Methylibium petroleiphilum PM1: one gene and its partner. The protein of the gene in region 1 interacts with the protein of each later gene in a pairwise test. Links are inferred from orthologs where the notes say so. Each region holds a gene or a part of one and is shown in the gene's direction. Other genes may lie near its edges.

Region 1 (3,805 bases):
GGTCAGCGTATGGAAGGTCGGCACGACGTGGATCGCGGTGACACGGGCCTGCTGTTCCTTGGCGAACTGCAGGGCCTTGCGGTTCACCACCTCGGAAGGACTGGATCCGTCGGTCGGCAATAGCAGGTGCTTGAACATGGCAACCTCCTTGGCTGTGTCTTGAAAGACTAGTTCACGACGGAGTGATGCGCGACCGCTTCCGCAGCTCCCGGATACTCGATCCATGTCTCCGTTGATCTTCCTCAAGCTCCTGGCGATCTTCGTGACGATCGGCATCGGCTGGGTGGCCGGCCGCTGCAAGCCTTTCGCTGGCGGCGAGGCGGCGCGCATCCTCTCGAATGCGGCGTTCTACGTGTTCGCGCCGGCGCTGCTGTTCCGTGCCACGGCGCGCATCGACCTGGGCACGCTGCCCTGGCAGGCGCTGGGGGCCTTCTTCGTGCCGGTGGTGGGTTGGATGCTGTTGGTGTACCTGCTGCAGCGCCGGTGCCGCGCCGCTGCGGCGGCACAGCCCGCGGTACGAGCCATCACCGCCTCGTTCGGCAACAACGCCCAGCTCGGCATCCCGATGGCCGCTGCGCTGTTCGGCGAGATCGGCCTGCAACTGCACCTGTCGATCGTCAGCCTGCATGCGCTGATCCTGCTCACCGTGCTGACGCTGCTGGTCGAGCGCGACCTCGCCCACGCGATGGCGCGCGACGCCGGCGCGCCGGCATCGCTGTCGCGCACGCTGCTGCTGACGGCGCGCAACACTGTCATCCACCCGATCGTGCTGCCGGTGCTGGCCGGCATGGCCTGGAACCTGACGGGCGCGCCCATCCCCGGCCCGATCGACGAGGTGCTGCAGATGCTGGGCACTGCGGTCGTGCCGTTGTGTCTGGTCGCGATCGGCCTGTCGCTCGGCCACTACGGCCTTCGCGGCGCGGCGGGCCCGGCGCTGCTGCTGGCGGCAGCCAAGCTGCTGGTGCAACCGGCGCTGGTGCTCGCGGTCGGCTACGGCATGGGCCTGCGCGGGCTGGCGCTGGCGGTGATCGTCATGGCCGCGGCGATGCCGACCGGCTCGAACGCGCTGATGTTCGCGCAGCGCTACCGCAGCGGCGAGGCGGAGGCGACCGCCGCGATCGTGATCTCGACGCTGGCCTTCGCCGCCACGGCGCCGTTGTGGTTGCTGCTGACGCAGTGGCTGAGCTGAGCCCAATGGACCGGCAGGGCCGGCCCTGCTTTGCGACAATCCGGTCATGAACGCACCCGACGCCACCCCCGTGATCGCGCTGATGGACCGCCTGGGCAGCGCGGCACGCTCCGCATCGACGGCGATGGCCGCCGCATCGACGGCGGCGAAGAACGCGGCGCTGCTGGCGCTGGCCCGCGAGATCCGGGCCGGGGCTGCGCGGCTGGCCGCGGAGAACGCGCGCGACCTCGACGTTGCTACCCGCGCCGGCCTGGCCGCGCCGATGGTCGACCGCCTGCGCCTCACCGACAAGGTGATCGCGCTGATGGCCGAAGGCTGCGAGCAGGTCGCCGCGCTGCCCGACCCGATCGGTGAGATGACGAACCTGCGCCGGCGCCCGAGCGGCATCACCGTCGGCCAGATGCGGGTGCCGCTGGGCGTGTTCGGCATGGTCTACGAGAGCCGGCCGAACGTGACGATCGACGCCGCCTCGCTGGCCATCAAGAGCGGCAACGCCGCGATCCTGCGCGGTGGTTCCGAGGCGCTGCATTCCAACACGGCGCTGATGGCGCTGGTGGTGCGCGCGCTGGCCGAGGCCGGGCTGCCAGGCGATGCCGTGCAACTGGTGCCCACCACCGACCGCGCCGCGGTCGGCCGGCTGATCGCGATGCCGCAGTACGTCGACGTGATCATTCCGCGCGGCGGCAAGGGCCTGATCGAGCGCATCGCCGCCGAGGCCACGGTGCCGGTCATCAAGCACCTGGACGGCAACTGCCACGTCTACGTCGACGCTGGCGCGGACCTCGACCTCGCGGTGCGCGTGACCGACAACGCCAAGACCCAGAAGTACAGCCCCTGCAATGCGGCCGAGTCGCTGCTGGTGCACCGAGACGTCGCGGCGGCCTTCCTGCCACGCATCGGCGCGGTGTTCGCGGCCAAGGGCGTGGAGATGCGTTGCGGCCCGCGCGCCAAGGCGCTGCTGGCCGCGGTGCCGGGCGCGAAGCTGGTCGACGCGACCGAGGCCGACTGGGCCGAGGAGTACCTGGCGCCGGTCATCAGCATCAAGCTGGTCGACTCGCTCGACGAGGCGATCGCCCGCATCAACCGCTACGGTTCGCACCACACCGACGCGATCCTGACCACGAACCACCCGAACGCGATGCGATTCCTGCGCGAGGTCGACTCGGCCAGCGTGATGGTCAACGCCAGCACGCGCTTCGCCGATGGCTTCGAGTTCGGCCTGGGCGCCGAGATCGGCATCAGCACCGACAAGTTCCACGCCCGCGGGCCGGTGGGCCTCGAGGGGCTCACCTCGATGAAGTGGGTGGTGTTCGGGCAGGGCGAGGTCCGCACCTGATCGGCGCATGAGCCTCGATCCGCGCGGCGCCCTCGTCCTGTTCTCCGGCGGCCAGGACTCGACCGCCTGCCTGGCCTGGGCGCTGGAGCACCACGCGCACGTGGAGACCATCGGCTTCGACTACGGCCAGCGCCACGTCGTCGAACTCGAATGCCGCGTGCAGGTGCGCGAGGCGATCGCGCGGTCGTTCCCGCTGTGGGCCGGCCGGCTGGCCAACGACCACGTGCTCGACCTCGGTCTGCTCGGCCAGATCTCCGACACCGCGCTGACCTCGGCGCGCGCGATCGAGATGCAGGCCAACGGCCTGCCGAGCACCTTCGTGCCGGGGCGCAACCTGCTGTTCCTCGGCTTCGCGGCCACCGTGGCCTACCGGCGCAACCTCAGCGTGCTGGTCGGCGGCATGTGCGAGACCGACTACTCCGGCTACCCTGACTGCCGCGACAACACACTCAAGGCGCTGCAGGTCGCGCTCAGCCTGGGCATGGCCACGCCGATGACGATAGAAACGCCGCTGATGTGGCTCGACAAGGCCCGGACCTGGGCGCTCACCGATCGCCTGGGCGGCCGCGCCTTGAACGAGCTGATCCTCGAGCACACCCACAGCTGCTACCTCGGCGACCGCAGCGTGCGCCACGCCTGGGGCTACGGCTGCAATGCCTGCCCGGCCTGCGAGCTGCGGCGCAAGGGCTACGAGGCCTGGTGCGCCGGCGCCTGACGACGCACGCCGCGGCGGCCGCGACGGCTGGCGTAGAGTCGGCAGCCATGCCGGCCCCCGCCCGTTCCCGATGAGCACGACGCGCACCGTCCTCCTGGCGCTGCTGGCCCTGCTGCTGTTCTGGGGCGTCGGGGCCTACAACCGGCTGGTGCGCCTGCGCAGCGCGGTCGGTGCGAGCTGGGTGCCGATCGACGCCCAACTGCGTCGCCGCCAGGCGCTGGCCTTCGAGCTCACCGAGTTGCTGGCCAGCGACGAGGCGCGGCCGGCGATGGGCGACGCGGTGGGCGTCGCGATGCTGCAGACCGTGATGGCCGCGACCCGGCAGGCCCAGGCCGCGGCCGACCACGCCCAGGGGCGGCCCACCAGTGCCGGCGCGATCCAGAGCCTCGGACTCGCCGAGCAGGTGCTCGAAGGGGCGCTGCGGCCGTTGCGCGTGCTGGTCGAGACGCGCGTCGATCGCTTCGACACGCAGGCGACGCTGGAGCGCGTGGTCACGCTGTTGAGCGACCTGCAGGAAACCGACGCCCAGATCGCCTTCACGCGGCGTGTCTTCAAGGATGCGGTT
Region 2 (2,989 bases), 160 kb from region 1 along the record:
ATCAACCTGCTGCAGGCCTGGTCGCGCCGTCGCCAGGGAGGAAACTGACATGACGACCGGCGCCACGCTGGCCCTGAAGGCCGCTGCACCCGCTGCGGCGGTCGCTCCGACGAACCTGCGCAACGCCACCTCGGAGGCGCCCTGGGTGCGCCGCACGCTGATCGGCATCGCGCTGGTGTTCCTGACGGTGTTCCTGTTCGTGCCGCTGTTCGCGGTGTTCTACGAGGCGCTGAAGAAGGGCTGGGATGTCTATCTCGCGGCGATCGTCGAGCCCGACGCGCTGTCGGCCATCCGGCTCACGCTGCTGGCGGCAGCGGTGTCGCTGCCGCTGAACCTGGTGTTCGGCGTGGCGGCGGCCTGGTGTATCGCCAAGTTCAACTTCCGCGGCAAGAACATCCTGCTGACGCTGATCGACCTGCCGTTCTCGGTGAGCCCGGTGATCGCCGGCCTGATCTTCGTGCTGGTGTTCGGCCTGCAGGGCTGGCTGGGCGGCTGGCTGCGCGAGCACGACCTGAAGATCATCTTCGCGCTGCCTGGCATCGTGCTGGCCACGGTGTTCATCACCTTCCCGTTCATCGCGCGCGAGCTGATCCCGCTGATGCAGGCGCAGGGCGTCGAGCAGGAAGAGGCGGCGCGCGTGCTGGGCGCTTCGGGCTGGCAGATCTTCTGGCGCGTGACGCTGCCCAACATCAAGTGGGCGCTGCTGTATGGCGTGATCCTGTGCAATGCGCGGGCGATGGGGGAGTTCGGCGCGGTGTCGGTGGTCTCGGGCCACATCCGCGGCCAGACCAACACGATGCCGCTGCACATCGAGATCCTCTACAACGAATACCAGTTCGCGGCGTCGTTCGCGGTGGCTTCGCTGCTGGCCGGGCTGGCGCTGGTGACGCTGGTGCTGAAGTACCTGGTGGAGCGACGGGTGAGAAACCAGATCAAGGGCGCGAGCGCGCTGGAGGCCGTATGAGCATCGAAGTCCGTAACCTGAACAAGCGCTTCGGCCCCACCGTCGTCTGCGACGACATCTCGATCGACATCCCCTCGGGCGAGCTGGTCGCGCTGCTCGGACCCTCGGGTTCTGGCAAGACCACGCTGTTGCGCATCATCGCGGGCCTGGAAGTGCCCGACAGCGGCAGCGTGCTGTTCCACGGCGAGGACGCCACCCGCACCGACGTGCGCGAGCGCCAGGTCGGCTTCGTGTTCCAGCACTACGCGCTGTTCGCGCACATGACGATCTTCGAGAACGTGGCCTTCGGGCTGCGCGTGCGCCCCAAGGCCACGCGGCCCAGCGAAGCCGAGATCCGCAGCAAGGTCACCGCGCTGCTGAAGCTGGTGCAGCTCGACTGGATCGCCGACCGCTTCCCGCACCAGCTGTCGGGCGGCCAGCGCCAGCGTATCGCCCTGGCGCGCGCGCTGGCGGTGGAGCCCAAGGTGCTGCTGCTCGACGAGCCCTTCGGGGCACTCGACGCCAAGGTGCGCAAGGAGCTGCGCCGCTGGCTGCGCCGCCTGCACGACGAGGTGCATGTGACGAGCGTGTTCGTGACCCACGACCAGGAGGAGGCGATGGAGGTCGCCGACCGCATCGTCGTGATGAACCAGGGCCGCGTCGAGCAGGACGGCCCGCCGGACCAGGTGTACGACCACCCGGCGTCGCCCTTCGTGCTGCAGTTCCTGGGGGACGTGAACCTGTTCCACGGCCGCTTCGGAGCAGGCCGGGGCGATGCGAAGGTCAGCGGCGAGGTCAGCTACGTACGCCCGCACGAGCTGGCGATCCTGGCTGCACCGGCCGAGGGCTCGCTGCCGGTGACGCTGTCGCAGGCGCTGACCGTGGGGCCTAACACGCGGGTGGAGTTCAAGCGCGTGGACGACGGCAGCTACATCGACGTCGAGCTGCCGCGCTCGGAGTTCCATGCGCTGCGCGAACGCTTCCCGCTCGATCCCGGCGCCACCGTGCACCTGCTGCCGCGCCGCGTGACGCGCTTCGCGCAGGAGTCCGAAGCCGATCCGGCCGCGATGATCTGATCGGGTCCCGGTCGGGCCGTCGCACCCGACCGAGCCGCGCACTGCTCAGAGTTCGACCTTGCCGCCGTCGAGCGCGCGCTGCACCACCTTGCGCGTCAGCGACGGCGCAAAGCTCTCGATGAAGTCGTACACATAGGCCCGCAGGTAGCTGCCGCGCTTGAGCGCCAGGCGCGTCATGTTCACGGCGAACAGGTGGCGCGCGTCGAGCGCGCGCAGGTGGCGATCGCGCTCGTCGTCGTAGGCGATCGAGGCGACGATGCCGACGCCCAGGCCCAACTCCACGTAGGTCTTGATCACGTCGGCGTCCATCGCCGTCAGCGCCAGCGTGGGCGTGAGGCCCTCGCGCTCGAAGGCCTCGTCGATGTGCGAGCGGCCGGTGTAGCCGGCGTCGTAGGTGATCAGCGGGTATTCGGCGAGCCGCTTCAGCGTGAGGGCGCCGCCGTCGAGCAGCGGGTGGTCGGGCGGCACCAGCACCGCGTGCGTCCAGCGGTAGCAGGGCAGCGCCACGAGGTCGGGGTACTGCGCCAGCGCCTCGGTCGCGATGCCGATGTCGGCCTCGCCGTCGAGCAGCATCTGCGCCACCTGCTTCGGCGAGCCCTGGTGCAGCTGCAACTGCACGCCCGGATGGCTGCCGCGGAAGTCGCGCACCGCTGGCGGCAGCGCGTAGCGCGCCTGCGAGTGGGTGGCGGCGATGGACAGCGGGCCGTGGTCCTGCTGGGCGTAGTCGGCGCCGGCGCGCTTGAGGTTGTCGGCGTCGTGCAGCAGCCGCTCCACGATCGGCAGCACCGCCTCGCCGGGGGCGGTGAGCCCGGTCAGCCGCTTGCCGGCGCGCACGAAGATGTCGACGCCGAGCTCGTCTTCGAGCTCGCGGATCTGCCGGCTCACGCCCGGCTGCGACGTGTGCAGCGCCTCGGCCACGTCGGTGAGGTTGAAGCCGAGCCGCACCGCCTCGCGGACGGAGCGCAGTTGC

Evidence for each region.
Region 2: the proteins of MPE_RS01335 (region 1) and MPE_RS00610 interact in binary tests that used the Escherichia coli proteins (3 or more experiments, as listed by UniProt). The link is inferred for Methylibium petroleiphilum PM1 from one-to-one orthologs.

The regions. Positions count from the first base shown.
Region 1 is NC_008825.1:290,599-294,403, forward strand. The notes cover bases 587-3,380. They hold MPE_RS01335 (glutamate-5-semialdehyde dehydrogenase), read left to right. Parts: upstream 587-1,235; coding sequence 1,236-2,525; downstream 2,526-3,380. Other genes in these bases: MPE_RS01330 (AEC family transporter), read left to right, coding at 587-1,189; queC (7-cyano-7-deazaguanine synthase QueC), read left to right, coding at 2,533-3,240; MPE_RS01345 (LemA family protein), read left to right, coding at 3,311-3,380. In the rest of the region: MPE_RS01325 (universal stress protein), read right to left, coding at 1-138; more of MPE_RS01330, read left to right, coding at 224-586; more of MPE_RS01345, read left to right, coding at 3,381-3,805. UniProt on the Escherichia coli protein: Catalyzes the NADPH-dependent reduction of L-glutamate 5-phosphate into L-glutamate 5-semialdehyde and phosphate. The product spontaneously undergoes cyclization to form 1-pyrroline-5-carboxylate.
Region 2 is NC_008825.1:127,499-130,487, forward strand. It holds MPE_RS00610 (sulfate/molybdate ABC transporter ATP-binding protein), read left to right. Parts: upstream 1-960; coding sequence 961-2,019; downstream 2,020-2,989. Other genes in the region: cysT (sulfate ABC transporter permease subunit CysT), read left to right, coding at 1-48; cysW (sulfate ABC transporter permease subunit CysW), read left to right, coding at 50-964; MPE_RS00615 (CysB family HTH-type transcriptional regulator), read right to left, coding at 2,065-2,989. UniProt on the Escherichia coli protein: Part of the ABC transporter complex CysAWTP involved in sulfate/thiosulfate import. Responsible for energy coupling to the transport system.